Regions from separate parts of the Methylobacterium currus genome, predicted to be linked through region 2. Evidence: riboswitches for the same ligand, from Rfam matches in the RefSeq annotation. Region 2 holds a riboswitch; each other region holds the start of a gene.
The links. A riboswitch is a leader RNA that binds a small molecule or an ion and turns the genes downstream of it on or off. The one in region 2 is predicted to bind cobalamin.
Positions count from the first base shown of each region.

Region 1: another riboswitch for cobalamin. It lies ahead of DA075_RS00520 (TonB-dependent receptor); the one in region 2 lies ahead of DA075_RS04245 (TonB-dependent siderophore receptor).
Region 3: another riboswitch for cobalamin. It lies ahead of DA075_RS03485 (TonB-dependent receptor); the one in region 2 lies ahead of DA075_RS04245 (TonB-dependent siderophore receptor).

Region 1 covers NZ_CP028843.1:102,113-108,914, reverse strand. The annotation lists gene DA075_RS00520 (TonB-dependent receptor) at 1-1,929, opposite strand, end outside; cobalamin riboswitch at 2,186-2,386, opposite strand; gene DA075_RS00515 (ABC transporter substrate-binding protein) at 2,720-3,934, shown strand; gene DA075_RS00510 (aldo/keto reductase) at 4,028-4,855, shown strand; gene DA075_RS00505 (acyl-CoA thioesterase) at 4,927-5,364, shown strand; gene DA075_RS00500 (ACT domain-containing protein) at 5,466-5,870, shown strand; gene DA075_RS00495 (hypothetical protein) at 5,996-6,202, shown strand; gene DA075_RS00490 (sulfite exporter TauE/SafE family protein) at 6,215-6,802, shown strand, end outside.
Region 2 covers NZ_CP028843.1:929,369-936,170, forward strand. The annotation lists gene DA075_RS04225 (hypothetical protein) at 1-51, shown strand, start outside; gene DA075_RS04230 (OpgC family protein) at 191-1,288, shown strand; gene DA075_RS04235 (SGNH/GDSL hydrolase family protein) at 1,249-2,157, shown strand; gene DA075_RS04240 (TAXI family TRAP transporter solute-binding subunit) at 2,373-3,311, shown strand; cobalamin riboswitch at 3,410-3,633, shown strand; gene DA075_RS04245 (TonB-dependent siderophore receptor) at 3,809-5,956, shown strand; gene DA075_RS04250 (hypothetical protein) at 5,956-6,216, shown strand; gene DA075_RS04255 (acetyltransferase domain-containing protein) at 6,213-6,802, shown strand, end outside.
Region 3 covers NZ_CP028843.1:757,480-764,281, forward strand. The annotation lists gene DA075_RS03480 (GNAT family N-acetyltransferase) at 1-248, shown strand, start outside; gene DA075_RS03485 (TonB-dependent receptor) at 358-2,385, opposite strand; cobalamin riboswitch at 2,533-2,731, opposite strand; gene DA075_RS03490 (Trm112 family protein) at 2,837-3,040, opposite strand; gene DA075_RS03495 (LON peptidase substrate-binding domain-containing protein) at 3,105-3,773, opposite strand; gene trxA (thioredoxin) at 3,919-4,827, opposite strand; gene DA075_RS03505 (MFS transporter) at 4,988-6,301, opposite strand; gene DA075_RS03510 (TetR/AcrR family transcriptional regulator) at 6,372-6,802, shown strand, end outside.

The DNA of each region.
Region 1 (6,802 bases), 830 kb from region 2:
CCCGACATCGTTGACGCCGAGCCGCGCCACCCAGCCCGGCGCGAAGGCGTAGGAAAGCCAGACATTGGTGACCCGCTGGGGCACGTCGACCGGGACCTTGCCGGTGAACGACAGCAGCGCCCCGCCGATCGTCTGTGCGAAATTGTCGTAGCGGGCCCGCAGCAGGGCGGTGTTGGCCTCGATGCGCCACGCCTCCGACAGCTGGTAGGCGACGGCGACCTCGACGCCACGGGACGACTGGCTGCCGACCTGCGCCACTTCCGTCGGCCGGTCGGGGATCGGGGTCAGCAGGTCGTCCTTGCGGATGTGGTAGGCGGCGAAGGTCCACTCGCCGCGCCCGCCGTCGAACAGGCCCTTGGCGCCGGCCTCGACCTGCTCGCCGGTGGCGAGCTGGAACTGCGACTGCGCCACGCTGGTGGTGATCAGGCTGCCGAGGGGATCGGCGGCGGTGGCGTATTGCGCGTAGAGGGCGAGGTCGGGCGTCGGAGTGTAGACGGCTCCGACGCGGTAGCTCGTCGAATCGAAGGTCTTCTCGAAGCGGCTTCCTGCCAGGGGCCGGCTCACCGCCACATTCGGCGCGTCGTAGCGCAGGCCCGTCACCAGGGCGAATTGGGGCGTCAGTTCGAGCCGGTTCTCGGCGAAGACCGAGGCCTGGCGGGTACGTGAGACGATGTCGGTGCGGGTGCCGGCGAGGTTGATGAAGCGCCCCTGCGCAAAGTTGAACGGATCGACGAATGTTTCGCCGCCGAACGGCGCGTTGCTGTCGCGTCGGAAGTCGATGTGGTTGACGTCGAAGCCGATCACCGTCGTGCTCTTGAAGCCGAGCAGGCTGCCGCGGAGCGTCGCGTCGAGGCGGTTGCCGATCTGCTCCTCGTGATGGAAGATTTCGATGTAGTCGCTGCGCCGGATCAGGCCGGTGGCCGGCTGGTAGGTGTATTGCTCGACGTCGCGCCAGTGCCGCTCGGTCGAGAGGCGGTAGGCGGTGTTGCGGATCGTGATGTCGGGGCTCGGGTTCCACTCGGTGCGCAGCTGCGTCCAGTTGTCGAACCAGGCGATCTGCGAATCCTGGATGTTGTAGTTGGTGAAGCGCAGCCGGTCCCGCACCCTTGTGCCGACGAGCGGCGAGCCCCAGTAGCGGGCGGGCTCGTTGTAGCCGAGATCGTGCGAGAGGGTGACGCTCAGGTCCGGCGCCGCCCGCCAGGTCACCGCCGCCGAGAGGGCGATGTTGCGAAAATCGCCGTCGGGCTTCACCCAGCCGTCGGCCCGGTTGCCGCTGAGGTTGAGCCGGTAGGCCAGGTCCTCGCCGACCGGCCCGCCGCTGTCGAGGGCGAGCCGCGCGAGGCCGTCGGAACCGATCGCCGCCCGCGCCTCGCCGATGGGCACGAAGCTCGGCTTCTTCGGCACCACGTTGATGATGCCGCCGATCGCCCCTTCTCCATAGAGGACCGAGGCCGGGCCGCGCAGCACCTCGATCCTCTCCGCCGACCAGGTGTCGAACGGGAAGGTGACGGTGCCGGCCCCGACATAGAGCCTCGTGCCGTCATAGAGCTGCTGCACCGATCCCGCTCCCGCGAAGCCTCGCGACGTGAAGGCGAGGTTGCCGTTGCCCGGCGCCCCGATGCTGGTGATGCCGACAGCGTTCTGGGTCACCGCCTCCTCGACGGTGTTCTGGCCCCGGGCCCGGATGGTCTCGCCGCTGATGATGTCGAGGCTCGCCGGAGTCTCGAGCGGGGTGAGGCCGAGGCGGCTGCCTGAGCGCGACGGCGTCGCGAGGTTGAGGCCGGCGGCGGCCTGCTCGCGACCTCGGGCGCCCGCGACGTCGATGCGGTCGAGGGCGATCTCCTCGGCGCAAGCCGGAGCGACGGCGAGGAGCGGGGCGGCGAGGGTGGCGGCGAGTGTCGTGGCGCGTCGGGCGCTTTGCGCGGGCATGTCGGTTTCCGGGGAGGGCGTCCGCCCCGTCCCTAGCCGGTCTCGCCAAAAATGTAACGTTATAAAGTTACATTGTTGCCATCCCGGACGATGCGCAGGTGGCGCCAGGCGCGTCCTGTCGGCCGATCGGGGGAAGGCGGGGCTGAGCATGGCGGGACGGCGCGGGGCTGTGGCACGTCACCGCGAACGACAGCGGGGCGACGGCCTCACGCCATCGCCTCGACACCCATCAGGACACCCCGCCCGACGTGCTCGCGTGTGACCACGGCTGACGGCAGGTCTCCTGGCTCACGGGTCAGCGCCTGCCATCGTCTTCCCAGGGACTTTTAGGGGTCCCCAGTGACGTGAGTGATGGAAGGCTCGCCGCTTACAGTTGCGGGGGCAGCCGCGGCATCGGGCAAGCCCTCACCGCGTTCCCTTTTGATCCCCGAAGGGAACCGTCGGGGTGAAGCTTAGCGGTTCGGTTACGAAGGAGCAATGGTTGGGCGTGGGCATGATCGCCACTTTCGGAGCCTCGCGCATGAACCCTCCCCCTTCTGCGGGGGAGGGTTCATGCGCGCCGCGGAGGGCGTGTCCACAAACCAGGTGCCCGCTCCAGATTCACGTCAGGCAACGATCACGGAACCTCACCAGCCCCCGGCCTCAGACCCCAGCTTTCTCGGCCACGCCGCCCGATCCGCATCGACGCCGCCCCGGACCCCTGACATACAGGGCCCCGAACCGGCCCCCTCGGGTCGTGCTTAAGCTCTGACAAAAACGTCCTGGCACCATCATCCTGGGAGGTCCCCCGATGTCGTTCCGCTCACGGGTCGCCGGCGCCGCCGGCCTCGCCCTGTCGCTCGCCCTGGGGACGTCCGCCCTCGCCCAGGACGCTAAGGCGCCGATCAAGATCGGCGTGCTCAGCGACATGAGCGGGCCCTTCGCCGACCAGGCGGGCACCGGCTCGGTGACGGCGGCCCAGCTCGCCGTCGAGGATTTCGCCAAGGAGGCGGGCGAGCTCAAGGTCGAGGTCGTCTCGGCCGACCACCAGAACAAGCCCGATATCGGCCTCGCCACCGCCCGGCGCTGGCTCGACCAGGAGGGCGTCTCGACCATCGTCGACCTGCCGAACTCGGCCGTCGCGCTCGCGGTCTCCAACCTGATGCGCGAGCGCCACCGGGTGGCCTTGGCCTCGAGCGCCCTCACCTCCGACCTCACCGGCAAGGCCTGCGCGCCGACCACGGTGCAGTGGGTCTCGGATACCTGGGCGCAAGGGTCGGCCACCGCGCGGGCCATCGCCGGCCGCGGCCTCAAGTCCTGGTACTTCGTCACCGTCGATTACGCGCTCGGCCACGCGCTCGAGCGCGACGCCACCGTGGCGCTCAAGGCCGCCGGCGGCACCGTGAAGGGATCGAGCAAGCACCCGCTCAATGCCGGCGACTTCGCCTCGCCGCTGCTCTCGGCGCAAGGGTCGGGCGCGCAGGTGCTGGCTCTGGCTGACACCGGCGCCGACATGATCAACGCCGTCAAGCAGGCGGCGGAGTTCGGCGTGATGCCCGAGATGCGGCTCGCCGCCCTGTTCGTGCAGCTCTCCGACACCCACGCGCTCGGCCTCAAGGCGGCGCAGGGGCTCCAGCTCGCCAGCGCCTTCTACTGGGACCGCACCGACGGCACCCGCGCCTTCGCCAAGCGCTTTGCCGAGCGGATGAACGGCCGGATGCCGACCGAGAACCACGCCGGCGTCTATTCCTCCACCCTGGCCTACCTGCGGGCGGTGCGCGACACCGGCACCATCGAGGGCGAGAAGGTCGTGGCGGCGATGCGCGAGAAGCCGATCAACGATCCGCTCTTCGGCACCGTCACGGTGCGCCAGGACGGCCGCGCGGTGCACGACCTGTTCCTCTACGAGGTGAAGGCGCCCGCCGACAGCAAGGGCCCCTACGACTATTACAAGCTCCTCGAGACCGTTCCGGGCGACCAAGCCTTCCGGCCGATGGCCGAGGGCGGCTGCCCGCTGGTGAAGTAGCCCGGCGACGTCGCCCACGGCGCTCGACATCGGCGGGGTGCGACCCAGATCAGGCGTTGGTTCCCTGTCAGACCCCGCCGAAAGGCTCCGCTCATGTCCGACGCCGTCCTGACCCTGAACGACGGGAAGCGCATCCCCCAGCTCGGCTTCGGGGTGTGGCGGCTCTCCGACGAGGAGGCCCCGGCGATCGTCGGGGCGGCGTTGGAGGCCGGGTACCGCTCGATCGACACCGCGGCGGTCTACGGCAACGAGGCCGGGGTCGGCCGCGCCATCGCGGCCTCCGGCCTGGAGCGGGAGGAGATCTTCGTCGCCACCAAGGTCTGGAACGACCGCCACGGCTACGACGAGACCCTGCGGGCCTGCGAGGAATCGCTCGCCCGGCTCGGCCTCGACCATGTCGACCTCTACCTCGTCCACTGGCCGGTGCCGCAGCGCGGCGCCTATGTCGACACCTGGCGCGCCCTGATGCGCCTGCGCGAGGACGGCCGCGCCCGCTCGATCGGCGTCTCGAACTTCACGGTCGAGCACCTGAAGCGGGTGATCGACGCCACCGGCTCGACGCCGTCGATCAACCAGGTCGAGCTGCATCCGCGCTTCCAGCAGCGCGCCTTGCGCGCCTTCCATGACGAGGCCGGCATCGTCACCGAGGCCTGGGCGCCGCTCGGCCGAGGCGGCGTGCTGGAGGATCCGGTGATCCGGGCCATCGCCGAGAAGCACGGCCGCACCCCGGCCCAGGTCGTCCTGCGCTGGCACAGGGACAGCGGCACCGTCGCGATCCCGAAATCGGCCACCCCGGCCCGCATCCGCGAGAACCGGGAGATCGACGGCTTCACCCTCGATGCCGACGACCTCGACCGCATCGCCTCCATGGACGATCCGGCCGGGCGGATGGGGCCGGATCCGGAGACGTTCGGGGCGTGACCACGGCTTGATCGCCGGAGCCGGGCCGGCCTACGGTCCGGTTCCTCCCCTCTGTTCGCGAGGCTTGTCCGTTGAGCGGCCGCACGCCCCCCGAGACCCGCGCCGCCTACCGGCGCTTCGTGCCGATCACCACCCGCTGGGCCGACAACGACGTGTACGGCCACGTCAACAACGTGGTCTATTACGCCTTCTTCGACACGGCGGTGAACAGCGTGCTGATCGCGGAAGGCGCCCTCGACATCGCGAACAGCCCGGTGATCGGCCTCGTGGTCGAGACCGGGTGCCGCTACTTCCGCTCGATGGCGTTTCCCGACCGGGTCACCGCCGGGATCCGGGTCGCGCATCGCGGCACGTCGAGCGTGCGCTACGAGGTTGGGCTGTTCCGCAACGACGATGACGAAGCCGCGGCGCAGGGGCACTTCGTCCACGTCTATGTCGACCGGGCGACGCAGCGCCCGGTGCCGCTGCCGGAGGACCTGCGCCGGGTGCTGGAGCCGCTGGCCGTATGAGCGGCGAAACCGACCTGATGAGTGGCGAAGTCGACTTGATGAGTGGCGAAGTCGACTTGATGAGTGGCGAAGTCGACTTGATGAGTGGCGAAGTCGACTTGATGAGTGGCGAAGTCGACTTGGGCCGGCTCCTTGCGGGGATGCGGCCGGAGTTGCGGCCCGGGACTTACGTCTTCGCCACAATGAGCGTGGGTGCGGTGCCGGCGGGCCTCGGCGTCGTCATGAGCTTTCGCGAGGCGGAAGGCACGACCCTGATCCTGTCCGAGGCGGAGGCCGCGCGGGCCGGCCTGCCCGTCGCCTTCCCGTGCCGCTGGATCACCCTCGCGGTGCAGTCCTCGCTCAGCGCCGTCGGCTTCCTCGCCGCCGTGACGGCGCGCCTCGCCGAAGCAGGGATCGCCGTCAACGCCGTCTCGGCCTTCCACCACGACCATCTGTTCGTGCCGGCGGCGCGGGGCGAGGAGGCGATGGGGGTGCTGAGCGCGCTCGCCGACCGCGCCGCAGCCTGATCTCCGGGCTCGGACCGTCCGGAGGGCGGCCTCCATCCCCCGCGAAGGCACCGTTCGCCCCTTACGGCTTGTTGCACCCTCCGCCGCCGCCCAAGCTGCCGGCATCGCCACGGAGGACTTCATCCATGCCGCCGCGCATCCCGCTCCGTCCCGGGGGACCGGGGCCGCTCGGGCTCATCGCCCTCGCCCTCGCGATCCTGGCCGCCGGCCTCCTCCTCGAAGGGCACCCGGTCGACGCGTCGGTCTCGCCGCGCGTCACCCCGCCGGACGCCCCCGCCCGCCCGCTGCCGAGCCCGGAGACGATGCTCCGGGACCTGATCGGCCGCGACTGACACGAGAATCCCTTGACCGATCTCCTCGCCGGCACCGCCGGCCCGCTCGGCTGGGCGGTGATCCTCGTCACCTTCCTCCTCGCCGGCTTCGTCAAGGGCGTGATCGGGCTCGGCCTGCCGACGGTGGCGGTCGGGCTGCTCGCCACGGTCATGAGCCCGGCGCAAGCCGCGGCCCTGCTGATCGTGCCCTCCTTCGTCACCAATATCTGGCAGCTCCTCGCCGGGCCGCGCTCTAGCGCCCTGCTGCGGCGGCTCTGGCCGATGATGGCGGCTGTCGCTATCGGCACCGTCGCGAGCGCCGGGCTGATCGCGGGGACCAAGGGCCCGGGCCCGGCGAGCGCGCTCGGCGTCGCACTGGTGGCCTACGCGGTGACCGGCCTCGCCGGCCTCGCCGTCAGGGTGCCGGCCCGTGCCGAGCGCTGGCTGTCGCCGGCGGTCGGCCTCGCGACCGGCCTCGTCACCGGGGCGACCGGGGTCTTCGTGATCCCGGCGGTGCCCTACCTCCAGGCGCTCGGCCTCGACCGCGACGGGCTGATCCAGGCCCTCGGCCTGTCCTTCACGGTCTCGACCGTGGCGCTCGCCGCCGGTCTCGCCCGGGAG
Region 2 (6,802 bases):
AAGGAGCTGTATTTCTTCGTCAACAACCGCCTCGACCGGATCGTGAAGTAGGGCGAGCCGCACCCCACCGATTCCGGACGGCCGCCGCGCAGGTGCGCGGCGGTCCCGTCATGCGCTAACTTCATCGACGTCAGGCACTCCCCATCGGTCCGGGGACGTCCGCAGGCCGGCAAAAGGGACCACGAGCGTCATGCGTGAACCGAACGCGGTCGATTTCTGGCGCGGCATCGCCCTGATCACGATCTTCATCAATCACATCCCGGGCAACGTCTTCCAGAACTACACCTATTCCCAGTACGGGATCTCGGACGCGGCCGAGCTGTTCGTGTTCCTGGCCGGCTGGTCGATCGGCATCGCCACACGCGGGCGCGACGGGGTGCCGGAGCCGGCAGGTCGCACGGTGCTGCGTCTGCTCTCGCGCATGGTCGAGGTGTATCGCGCCCAGCTCGTCATCACCGCCATCGCGCTGGCGATGCTGGCGGGTGCGGCCCTCTACCTCGACAACCCGCTGCTGGTGGAGTGGCACAATGCCGGGCCGATCTTCAGCGACCCGATCCAGGCCACCGTCGGCTGGGTGACGCTGCTGCACCAGCTCGGCTTCTTCAACATCCTGCCGCTCTACGTCGTGCTGCTCGGCCTGGCGCCCGCCTTCGTGCTCCTGTCGCGGGTGCATCTCGGCCTCGCGATCGGGATCTCGATCCTGCTCTACGCCGTCAGCCTGGTCTTCGAGATCAACATCCCGAGCTGGCCGATGGAGGGGCACTGGTTCTTCAACCCGCTGTGCTGGCAATTGCTGCTGGTGCTCGGCTTCGCGGCGCATGAGTGGCGGCGCAGCTCGGAGCGGTTCCTGGCCTGGCGCCGCAGGCTGATGCCGCTCGGCATCGTCATCGTGCTCGTCGGCGCGGTCCTGTCCTGGTTCAACCTGCGGCCCGACCCGCTGGCGGTGCCGGAGCCGCGGCTCCTGTTCATCTTCGACAAGTCCTACCTGTCGCCGGCCCGTCTGGTGCACTTCCTCGGCGTGCTCCTCGCCTTCCAGGCGGTGTTCGGCCTCGTCCAGCCACGGGCGCGCTGGCTCACGCGGCAGCTCGCCGGCCTCGGCCGAAACTCGCTCGCGGTGTTCTCGGTCGGTTCGGTCGCCAGCCTCGGTGCACAACTGATTCGTTTCTGGAGCGGGGGAGGTTTCGCGACGGACATATTTGTCGTAGGGTGCGGGTTGGCTTCTCTCTCCTTCACGGCATGGTTCGTCGAATGGCGCTCTCGCTCTCCCCGGCCCTCCTCGGCGGCGTGAGCCTCGCCATGGCGTCGTGCCTCGGCTTCGCCGTGCAGGCGCAGTCGACGACGCCGCAACCGGCCCAGGTTCAGCCGGCGCCCGTCCCGCCCCAGCCGGCCCTTGCCGAGATCCCGGCGCTCCAGGCCACCGCGCCGAGCCCGGACGCGCCCGATCCGAGCCTCTCCCCGGAATGCCGGGTGCCGGGCTCCAAGCTCTACACGCTGGCCAAGCTCAAGGCGGTGAAGAAAGCCCTGCGCGAGCACCGTGCCGTCCAGGTCCTGACCATCGGCTCCAATTCCGGGGGGCTCGGCACCGCCGCCACCTACCCGGTGCGCCTCGAAGACGCGCTGACCCGCTCCCTGCCCGACATCGAGGTGACGGTGGAGAGCCGCGGCGTCTCCGGCGAGATCGCCTTCGGGGCGGCCGAGCGCCTGCGCAACCAGGTGGCGGAGATCGAGCCCGACCTCGTGGTCTGGCAGGTCGGCGGCAACGACGCGCTTGCCCGCGTCGACATCGAGGACTTTTCGCAGTCCCTCGCCGAGACCGTGGCCTGGATCAAGTCCCACGGCATCGACGTGGTGCTGGTGGATCCCCAATACACCGCGAGCCTCGCCAAGGACGATTACTACCGCCAGTTCGTCCAGGCGATCCAGAAAGTCGCCGAGCGCGAGCAGGTGCCGCTGGTCCAGCGCTACGAGGCGATGCGCTACCTCGCCACGCGGGCGATCAGCGCCCTCAAGGGCGACACGGCGCAGTCCGGCGCGGGCTTCCGCCTGGCCGATCTCGGCTATCGCTGCATGGCCGAGCATGTCACCCGGGCGATCACCGTCTCGCTGCTCCAGCCCGACGTGGCACCGGTGCCGGTGACGCCGGTACCGGCCAACTGAACCGCCGCGTCGCCACCTTTCTTCACACCCGCCACGTCAATCCGGGGCCGCGCCGCGGAACCCGGAATCCGGACACTCAGGTGATCCAGGATGACGCGGAACGCGATCCGCCTATTTCCGGAAAGCCTGCGGCTCCGGATCCCGAGCTCCGCGACGCGGACCCGGAACGACGTCACGGATGGCACCAACGTCGAGAGAAGGCAGGACAAGAAGCAATGCCAAAACCCTGGCTGATCGCCGCCGCCTGCATCGCTCTCCTCGCCGTGCCCCCCGCCTCCCACGCCGCTGAACCCCTGCGCCTCGTCCTCGCCACCGCGACGCCCGGGGGCGGGTTTCCGGCCTATGGCGAGGCGCTGGCGGCGGCGATCCGGGAGGTGGATCCGGACCTCACCCTGGAGCTGCGCGCCAGCAAGGGTTCGACCGAGAACCTCGTGCTCCTGCGCGACGGTCAGGTCGATCTCGGCCTCGTCCAGGGCGAGTACGCCTACGAGGCGCTGTCCGCGCAAGGCACGCCCCCGGCCGTGACGGTGGTCGCGCCGGTCTACGCGGCACCGGGCCTGTTCGTGCTGCCGGCCGAGAGCCCGGTGCGCGGCATCGACGACCTGCGCGGCAAGCCGGTCGCCCTCGGCACGCGGAGTTCCGGCCTCACCGCCATGGGCCGGACCATCCTGCGCGGATCGGGCATCGACCCCGAGCACGACATCCGCCCGATCCTCCTCGACCATGCCGGCGACGGCCCGGCGATGGTGCGGGACGGACGGGCCGCGGCCCTGTTCGGCGGCGGCACCGGCTGGCCGGGCTTCCTGGCGATGGCCGAGGCACCGGGCGGCGCCCGCTTCCTCGGCCCCTCGGCGGCGGCGCTTCCCGCGATCCTGGCGGCGAGCCCGTCCCTGCGGCGCATCACCGTCCCGCCCGGCACCTTCCCGGGCCAGGATCAGGCGATCGAGACGGTGGGGTCGTGGAGCTTCATCCTCGGCAAGCCCGGCCTCGACCCGGCCTCCGCCGCCCGTCTCGTCGCGGCGATCGACAAGGCGAAGCCGGCCCTCGCCCGGCGCCTGGCGCATGAGCGGCCGAGCGATCCCCGCGATCTCGCGGAAGCGGTTCCGGCTTCGTGGCTCCACCCCGCCACGGCGGCCTTCCTGCGCGGCGAGTAGGCCACGGTCGCATCATCGGCCGGTGTGTTCCCGTGGACACATAGTCTGAAACGTTATTACAGTGCGTTTCCAAGTGTTGCTCCCCGGCGGGCGGCCTGCCATGGATGCGGCCGCCAAGGTTCCCCGGGTGCGAGCCCGCGGGTGAAGAGGGAACTCGGTGAGCCGTTCGGATGCGCAGGTATCCGCGGCGAGGCCGAGGCTGCCCCCGCAACTGTGAGCGGAGAGGTTCCGCCGCCGATGGCCACTGATGCTCCGACACCGGGAAGGCCGGCGGGACCGATGATCCGCGAGCCAGGAGACCTGCCTTGAGCCTGCGCCGTCCGGCGCGGTCACGTCCTGCGGGCGGTGCGGCCCCCGGGGGAGCGCTCGGGCTGTCCGCCGCGTGGCCGCGCGGGCGCCGCCTGCTGCTCGCCCGGAACGCGCCGCACGGCAACCATCGAGTGCGCTCCGTGAGAACCCGTCCGCCGCTCCACCGTCCCCGATCCGGCCCGCGCCCGATGCCCGTCCTGGCGACCGCCCTGGGCTTCAGCCTCGCGGTCAGCGCCGCGCAGGCACAGGAGACGATCGCCCTCGACGAGGTCGTGGTGGAGGGCCCGCGTCCGTCCGGGCCGGCGCTCCCGGCGCTCTCCTCCGCGGCTGCTGGCACGATCGGGCTCATCGGTCCCACCCCGGGCTTCCGCGGCGACCGGGCCGTCAGCGCGACGCGGACCGACACGCCGCAGCGCGACGTGCCGCAGGTCGTCACCGTCGCCCCGCGCGAGGTCATCACCGATCTCGCCGCCACGCGCGTCGACCAGGTCTTCACCTACACGCCCGGCGTCGCCCAGCAGAACAATTTCGGCGGCCTGTCGGTGTTCAGCTACGCCATCCGCGGCGTGACCACCTCCGAGTTGTACAAGAACGGCTTTCCCCTCAACCGCGGCTACCCGCCCCCGCCCGACGCCCAGAACGTCGAACGGATCGAGGTGCTCAAGGGCCCCGGCGGCGGCCTGTTCGGGCGCAGCGACCCCGGCGGCCTGATCAACATCATCACCAAGCAGCCGACGCGCGAGCGCTTCGTCGAGATGGGCAGGCTGTGGGGCTCGTTCGGGCAGGTCCGCGGCACGGTCGATTCCGGAGGCAGCCTCAACGAGGACGGCACGCTCCTCTACCGCTTCAACCTCGCGGCCGGACGCCAGGACAGTTTTCGCGATTTCGTCGACGGCGACCGGCTCCTGGTCGCGCCGGTGGTGAGCTGGCAGGTCACGCCCGACACGAAGGTCACCGTCGAGACCGAGTTCCTGCGCAACCGCACCGTGTTCGACCGCGGCGTCATCGCCATCGACAAGCAACTCGGCTTCCTGCCGATCTCGCGCTTCCTCGGCGAGCCGGGCCAGAGCATCCATCAAGCGTCCGACTCGATGCAGGTCCGGATCGATCACCGTTTCGATGCCGACTGGCAGATGCGGCTCGCCACCTATTTCAACACCGGAAGCCTCGTCGGCGAAGCGGCCGAGATTCGCGCCATCGCGGCCGACAACCGCACCGTCTCGCGCGACCGCAATTTTCGCGATTACCGCTGGGACGTGGCCATCGGCCAGGCCGAACTGGTCGGACGCTTCGACACCGCCGGGATCGGCCACACCCTGCTCCTCGGCGTCGAGCGCGAGAGCACCGACAGCCGCACGGTCTACCTGCGCTCCAACGTCCGCACCAACCCCTACGCGATCGACATCTATGATCCACGTTACGGCCAGCCGCCGCCGCCGTACACGATCCCGCGCAACAACATCGAGCACATCACCAACACCGCGCTCTACGCGCAGGATCAGCTCGTTCTGTCGCCGGAATGGAAGGCGCTCGTCGGCGTGCGGTTCGACATCTTCGAGGATTCGTTCCGCGAACGGGTTCCGCGCAGCCAAGCCGACCAGAGCTGGGCCGCCGCCTCGCCACGGGCCGGCCTCGTCTACCAGCCGCTCCCGGAACTCGCGCTCTACGCCAATGTCGGCACCAGCTTCCGGCCGAATATCGGCCCGGATGCCGCCGCCGCATCGCCCGGCCGGCCGGTCGAACCCGAGACCGGCCTCGGCTACGAGATCGGCACGAAGCTCGACCTGTTCGGGGGAGCGTTGAGCCTCACCGGCGCCGCCTTCCGGGTCGAGCGCCAGAACGTGCTCACCCCCGATCCGCGCAACAGCGGCTTCTCCATCGCGGCGGGCGCGGTGCGCAGCCAGGGCTTCGAGTTCACGGCGGCCGGTCAGATCACGCCGGAGATCAAGCTCCTAGCCGGCTACGTCTTCGCCGACGCCGTTGTCACCAAGGACAATCTCCTCCCGGTTGGTGCGGCACTCATCAACGTGCCGCGCCACTCGGGCAGCCTGCTCGCGGTGCACGAGGTGCAGGAGGGCCCCTGGAAAGGCCTTGGACTCGGCGGCGGCGTGCGCGCCGTCGGCGAGCGGGCGGGCGACGCCGCCGGCAGCGGCTTCCGGCTGCCAAGCACCATCGCGGTCGATGCGCTCGCCTATTACCGCTGGGAAAATGTCCGGTTCGGCCTGAACGTCGAGAACGTGTTCGACACCACGTATTACGAAAGCTCGCTCAGCGCGTTCCGGGTCTATCCGGGGGCGCCGCGCCGGTTCACCGGCACCCTGTCGGTGCGATTCTGATGGCAGCGTTCCTCCGCAAGGGCGATGCCGGCCGCAAGGGCGATGCCGGCCGCGATGCCGCCGCCGCCCGCGCCCGGCGCTACCGCCAGGGCCTCGCGCCGGTCCTGGCTCTCCTCGCCGCCGAGGCCGGCAGCACGCCCGAGGGCATCGCCGCCTCCTTGACCCGGCGCGGGGTGCGCAAGCCCCGCGGCGGCCGGGTCTGGACGCCGCCGGACGTGCGCCGGCTCCTCTCCCGGCTCGCCGCCGAGACCGGGTCATGACGGCACAGGGCACACCCTCCCCGCGCATCGGAGCGATCGATGCCTTGCGCGGCCTCGTCATGCTCCTGATGCTGGTCGACCACGCGCGGGAGACCTTCTTCCTGCACGCCCAGGTCCGCGACCCGATGGATCTCGCGGTCACCGCCCCCGACCTGGTGGTGACGCGGCTGACCTCGCATCTCTGCGCGCCGGTCTTCCTGTTGCTCACCGGGCTCTCGGCCCGCCTCTATGCCGGCAAGCACGGCACGGGTGCGGCGTCGCGCTTCCTCCTCACCCGCGGCCTGTTCCTGATCCTGCTCGAGGTCACGCTCGTGAACCTCGCCTGGACCGGCCGGCTCCTGCCGCCGGTCCTCTACCTGCAGGTGATCTGGGCGATCGGGCTCAGCATGGTCGCGCTCGCGGGCCTGATGCGGCTGCCGCAATGGGCGCTGGCGACGGTCGCGCTCCTGATCATGCTCGGGCACAACCTCCTCGACGGGATCGTGCTCGCGCCGGGCCAGGCAGGCTACACGCTGTGGTCGATCCTGCACCAGCGCGGCCTCCTCGACCTGCCCTGGGGTGTGGCCCGCACCTCCTATCCGGTGCT
Region 3 (6,802 bases), 170 kb from region 2:
GGCCCGACCTGACGCCCTGGCTCGCCGGCGTCTTCGTGGCGCCCCAGGCTCGGCGCCGCGGCCACGCCGTCCGGCTGGTCGCGGCGGTGGAGGCGGAGGCGGTCGCCCGCGGGGTCCCGGCCCTGTGGCTCTATACCCGCAGCGCGGAAGCGCTCTATGCTAGGATCGGCTGGCGGACGGTGGAGACGGTTCCGTATCGAGAGAGGGTCTACGCGCTGATGCGACGGGATCTGCCAGCGCCTATGTGAGCATCTCTGATCTGATCGACCCCCGCAGGGTCATTCCGGGTTCCGCTGCGCGGCCCGGGAATGACAGGGAGGATGGCCACTCCGCCGGGGCAAACCGGAGGATCGTCGCCTAGAACCGCCCCGCCAGCGTCAACCGCAGGGCCGTGGCCTCGACCGGGTGGAAGTGCCGGTCGGCGACGCCCGCCGCTTCCCCCGGCAGTCGCGATTCGTAGAAGTAGGTGATCTGGTCGGCCCGCGCGTTCGTCAGGTTGAGCACGTCGAGGGCGAGGCTCACGCCGGTGTCGAAGGCGTAGCCGATCCGGCCGTTGAGCAAAGCGGTCGGCTTCGAGCGCACCGAATTGTCCTCGATCAGCGGCCGCGGCCCGAAATAGCGGAAGCGCAGGGCACCGAACCAGCCCTGACCTTCGCCGAAGGTGAGGCCCGCCGAGGCGATGGCGGTCGGTGCCTCCGGGATCCGCCGGCCGACCGGATCGCGGTCGGCGAAGCGGGCATTGGTGAGGGTCAGGTCGGCTTCGAGCCGCAGCCAGGACGTCACGGCGTAGTGGTTGCTCCACTCGATGCCGAAGCGCCGGGTCGGCCGGCTCGGCTCGGTGGTGCCGGTATCGCCCTGAAACAGGTTCTCGGAGGCGAAGTCGAGCCGGAACAGGGCGAGGCTCGTCTCCAGCCCGGCGATCGAGCGGTTGCGGATGCCGACCTCGTAGCCGGTGGAAGGGACCAGGAACGGCGCGCGGGCGACGGTGAAGAGCGGGCTCGCCGGATCGACCGTCGCGGTGACACCGCGGGCGTCGTTCGAATGGAAGCCGCCGCCGTAATTCAGGTAGAGTTCGGTGTCGGCCCACGGCCCGAACACCGCGCCGAGCTTCGGGTTGACGATGCCGTCGCGAGCCCGGCCCGAATTCGCGGGCGTGTCGGAGCGGACATCGGCGACATAGCCGTCGGCCCGAAAGCCGACGCTGGTGCGCAGCCAGTCGGTCCATCGAACCCGGTTCTCGTAGTAAATCGCGGCGCTCGCCTCCATCACCCGGTCGTCGAGCACCGTCGAACGGTATTGCCGGGCCGTGGTGTTGAACAGGCCGACCCGGATGTCGTCGGTACGGGTCTGGATGCCGATCTCGTTCTCCATGGCCAACCCGAACAGGTCGCCCTGGAACGTCCGGGAGATCTCGCCTCCGCCGAGCACCCGGGCGTCGCGCTGGCGGAACTGGTCGCCGTTGACGGGGTCGTTGAGGACATAGGTGAAGTTGTTCCAGAGATTCATCTGGTAGCGGATCACGTAGGCCGAGGCCCGCGTGATGCCGCCCGCGTCCGACCGGCTCCAGCGTCCCGAGAGCGAGAACCGTCCGGTGTCGCCGCCATCTGTCGGATCGAGGGTGCCGGTGCGGCCGATGATGCCCTCCGCCACCGCCCGCTCCGGGATCTGGTTGGTGGCGCTCCACCTCGCCCAGTACGCCATGCCGGTAACGGCGAAGCCGTCCGTGGCGGTGCCCTGGCTGTAGCGGGCGACGCCGTTGAGCTTGCGCAGGGCATCGGGCACGACCCACGGCCCGTCATAGGCCTGCGCCTCGCCCGCCACCAGAAGGTTGCCGGCGCCGAGCGGCACGGAGGCGGCCGAGAGCCCGCGCTTGTACCCGAAGCTGCCGAGGGTGGTCAGCGCAATGTTGCGGTCCAGCTTGTCGAGGTAGTCGATCCGCACCGAGCCGGCGGAGGCGAAGTCGCCATCGCGGACGAAGTACGGGCCCTTGTGGAACTCGACCGCGCCGACGAGTTCGGGGATCAGGAAGTTGAGGTCGGCGTAGCCCTGGCCGTGGGCGTGGGTGCGCATGTTCACCGGCATGCCGTCGACGTGGAGGGCGATGTCGGTGCCGTGGTCGAGGTTGAAGCCGCGCAGGAAGAACTGGTTGGCTTTGCCCTCGCCGGAATGCTGGGTGACGATCAGGCCCGGCACCGCCTCCAGCACCTCGCCCGGACGGGTGACCGGCAGGCTGTTGATGGCGGCCCCGCTGATGATCCCGGCGCTCGCCGCGTCCACCGGGCGCAAGGCCCCGCCGATGCCGGTGACGCCGCCGGGATAGCCGGCGCTGGCCGCCCCCGGCACCGCGGGCGCCGGAGCTTTCACCTCGATCTGGTCGAGGCGGATGTCGTCCTGCGCGAGGGCGGGGACGGGCAGGCACGCGGCGGCGAGGGCCGCGAGGAAAGGAGAACGGCAGACAGGCACGGACGAGCCTTCGCGGGCTGTGGCACGTCACCGTGGAGGCACCGGCGCACCCCGTCCGGCGCGGCCCACATGTGACCACGGCTGACGGCAGGTCTCCTGGCTCGCGGGTCTTCGCCCTCCATCGTCTTCCCGGGCGTCGAACGCCCAGTGACGTCGGTGATGGAGGCTCGCCGCTCACAGTTGCGGGGGCAGCCGCGGCTTCGGGCGCTCGTGCCCTCACCGCGTTCCCTTTTGATCCCCGGGGGGAACCGTCCCGACGAGGTTTAGACGGGGAGGCGGCGGGCGCCAACGCATCCCGCCCCGAATTGTCGGGTGTGTTGCCGGTTGTCGACGGGACACCGCGCGGGGCCCTGTCCCGCGCGGCTTCGCGCCCTCAATCCGCCAGAGGACGCGCCTCTTCCGGCAGCATGATCGGGATGCCGTCGCGGATCGGGTAGGCGAGCTTGGCCGAGCGGCTGATCAGCTCCTGGCGCGCGGAATCGTAGTCGAGCCGCTCCTTGGTCAGGGGGCAGACCAGGAGCTCGAGCAGCTTCGGATCGATGCGAGCGGCTTCGAAGGAGGCGGGGGAGTCGGTCACGGGTGGTCCTTCCGAACGGTCCGATGCGGGACTTTGCCCCCGGGGCTTTAGCCCAAAGCGCCGCCTATTGCAGCGTCGGCTCAGCTCCCGAGGCCCGCACCAGCTCCATCTCGGTCACGGCGATCAGCACCTCGGCCCGGGTCTTGAGGTCGGGCGCCTCCAGCATCGCCTGCTTCTCGCGCGGGCCGAAGGGGCTCATCATGCAGAGCGCGTTGACCAGGGCCTCGTTCGGCGCCTCCTCGATCCCGGCCCAGTCGACCTTGAGGTCGTTGGCCTCGACGAAATCGCGAAGCGCCTTCAGCACGCCGGCGCGATCCACCGCCTCCTCGCCGGCGCGGGCGTGGAAGTCGCTCTCGAACGGGGCGAAGGTGACCTTGCAGCGGCGGAAGCCCGTGCTGGTCGACAGCTCCTCCTCGATCCGGAACCGGGCGATGCCGGTGAGCGAGATCAGGTAGCGGCCGTCGCCGGTCTCGGCGAACTGGGTCACCCGGCCGGCGCAGCCGACCCGGAAGAGCTTTGGCGACAGCGGGGTCTCGCCGGTATCGGAATCCGGCTGGATCATGCCGATCACCCGGTCGGTGCGCAGGGCCTCGTCCACCATCGCGAGGTAGCGGGGCTCGAAGATGTTGAGCGGCATCTGGCCCCGCGGCAGCAGCAGCGCGCCCGGGAGCGGAAAGACCGGGATCTCGGTCGGGCAGTCGGCCGGCCCCTTGTAGGCGACGTTCATGCTCATCGGCGTCGCTCCCGCGCGGATCGAAAGGGGTCCCGGGCCCCGTCGTCTCGGGCCCGGGATCGCAACCCGCTAACTAGGGCGCGGCCCTCCGGCGTGGATACCTGTCCGACGTAATGCCGCGCCCCGGATGCACTTGCGAGCGCCGTCAGGAGAACATCAGGGTCGACAGCTTGCGCCGGCCGCGGATGGTCATCGGGTCCATCGGGCCCCAGGCCTCGAACAGCTGGAGCAGCTGCTTGCGGGCGCCGTCGTCGTTCCAGGAGCGGTCGCGGCGGACGATCTCGATCAGCTGGTCGATCGCCTCCTGCTGCCGGCCCTTGGCGTTGAAGCCGAGCGCGAGGTCGAACCGCGCCTGGAAATCGGTGGGATCGGCCTCGATCCGGCGCTGCAGGCCGGCGAGGTCGCCGAGCGAGGCGGCCTGCTCGGCGAGCTCGATCGCCGCCTTCACGGCCGCGATGGCCGGGTCCTTGGCGGCCTCGGGCGGCGCCGCCTCGAGGAAGCGGCGGGCGCCCTCGAGGTCGTCGCGGTCGAGGAGCAGGCGGGCGAGCGCCGCGATGGCGCCCGGATGGCCCGGCTCCTGGCCCAGGATCGCGGCGTAGATCTCGGCGGCGGCGTCCGGGTCGCCGGCCTCGGCCGCTCCTTGCGCCTCCGCCATCAGGTCCTCGACCGCGGTGGGACCGAGGGGGCCGACCAGGCGCTCGATGAAGGCCTTCACCTGGCCCTCGGGCAGGGCGCCCATGAAGCCGTCGACCGGCTGCCCGCGCTGGAACGCGATCACCGCCGGGATCGACTGGATGCCGAGCTGGCCGGCGATCTGGGGATGCTCGTCGATGTTCATCTTGACGAGCTTCACCTTGCCGCCGGCGTCCTTGACGGCCTTCTCGATGATCGGGGTGAGCTGCTTGCACGGCCCGCACCACGGCGCCCAGAAATCGACCAGCACCGGCTGCTGCAGGGATTCCTGCATCACGTCCTGGCGGAAGGTCGCGGTGGTGGTGTCCTTGATCAGGGCGCCCGCGGGGGGCTGGCCGGCCGCGGGAGTGTCGGTAAGCATCGATGACCTCGGGAGAACGGCCTTCACGTCGCAGGCCTGGACGGCCCGCCGATCAGATGGGGTAGACCGGTCGCCCTGACCAGGGCAAGGCGCGGAAAGCCTGAAAACGCATGGGAAAACCGGAGCCGGACGCGCCCGCGGGCTTACGTCCGGCGCTTCTTCACGCCGCCGCCGGCGCCGCCTGCCGCATCCGGCCGATCATCAGCGACATCAGCGCGGCCATCACGGCGGTGAGGCCGGCGGCCAGGAAGGCCTCGAGGTAGCGGCCCTCCGAGGCCCGCACCAGGCCGGCGCCGAACGCGGCCGTCGCGGCGCCGAGCTGGTGGCCGGCGGCGATCCAGCCGAACACGATCGGGGCATCGCGCTCGCCGAAGGTCTCGTTGGCGAGGCGCACCGTGGGCGGCACCGTGGCGATCCAGTCGAGGCCGTAGAACACCGCGAAGATCGACAGGCTGTAGAACGAGAAGTCGGTGAAGGGCAGGGCCATCAGCGACAGGCCGCGCAGGCCGTAATAGACGAACAGGAGCTTGCGCGGGTCGTAGCGGTCGGTGAGCCAGCCCGAGCCGGTGGTGCCGATGAGGTCGAACACGCCCATCAGCGCCAGGAGCCCGGCGGCCCGCACCTCCGGGATGCCCTGGTCGGCGCAGAACGAGATCAGGTGGGTGCCCACCAGCCCGTTGGTGGTGAGGCCGCAGATGAAGAAGGTGCCGAACAGGAGCCAGAAATCGCCCTTGGCGCTCGCCCGCACCAGCCCGTCGATCGCGGCGCGGAACGGATTGGCGCGCCGGGGCGGCTCGGGGACGGTGCCGGGGGCGGCGCCGTAGGGCGTGAGGCCGATATCGGAGGGGCGCTCCGGCAGGAGCCAGGCGACGACCGGGATCAGCGCCGCGATGGCGCAGGCCACGGTGAGCACCACCGGTCGCCAGCCGCCCGCCTGCGCGATCGCCGCGAGGCCCGGCAGGAACACCAGCGTCCCGGTGGCGGTGCTGGCGGTGAGCAGTCCCATGAACAGGCCGCGGCGCACGGCGAACCAGCGGTTCACGACCGTGGCCCCGAGCACGATGGCGACGCAGCCGCTGCCGAGGCCCGACAGCACGCCCCAGGTGGCGACGAGGTGCCAGGGCTCGCTCATCAGGGCGCTCAAGCCCGTCGAGGTCGCCATGAGGGCCAGCGCGCAGAGCAGCGTGCGGCGGATGCCGAAGCTCTGCATCAGGGCCGCCGCGAACGGCCCGACCAGCCCGTACAGGAAGATGCCGAGCCCGGCGGCGAAGGAGGTGGTGCTCCGGCTCCACCCGAAGGCCTGCTCGAGCGGCAGGATCAGCACGCCCGGCGAGGCCCGCAGGCCCGCGGCCGCCAGCAGGCACAGGAAGATCACGCCCACCACCACGAAGGCGTAGTTCCGGCCGAAGGGGCGCGGTCTGGGTGCAGTCGGGGCGGGGGAGGCGAGGCCCCGCGGCGACACGGTCGAACTCATGCTGGGACATCCTCCCCGAATCGTGCTAGGACGTTACGTACCAGTCAGTAACATCGTCAAGGGTGAATGCATGGTGGAGGGACGTGACGGGACCGCACCCCTCCGGGCCGGCGACCGGATCCGGGCAGCCGCCCGCGACCTGTTCTACCGCCGTGGCTTCCGGGGCGTCGGCGTCGACGAGATCGTGACCCGGGCCGGGGTGACGAAGCCGAGCCTCTACCGTGGCTTCGCGTCGAAGGATGCCCTCGTGGTCGCCTGCCTGGCGGATTACGACGTGCGCCTGCGCTCCCGCCTCGACGAGGCGCTGGCGGCCCATCCGAGCGACCCGGCGGCGGGCCTCGTGGCCTTTCTCGACGGCATCGCCCGGCGCAGCGCCCAGCCGGGCTTTCGCGGCTGCGGCCTCTCCAACGCCGTGGTCGAGTATCCGGAGGCGGATCACCCCGTCCGCGAGGCGGCACGCGAGGGCAAGCGCGCCCTTCACGCCCGCCTCGCCGAGGTCGC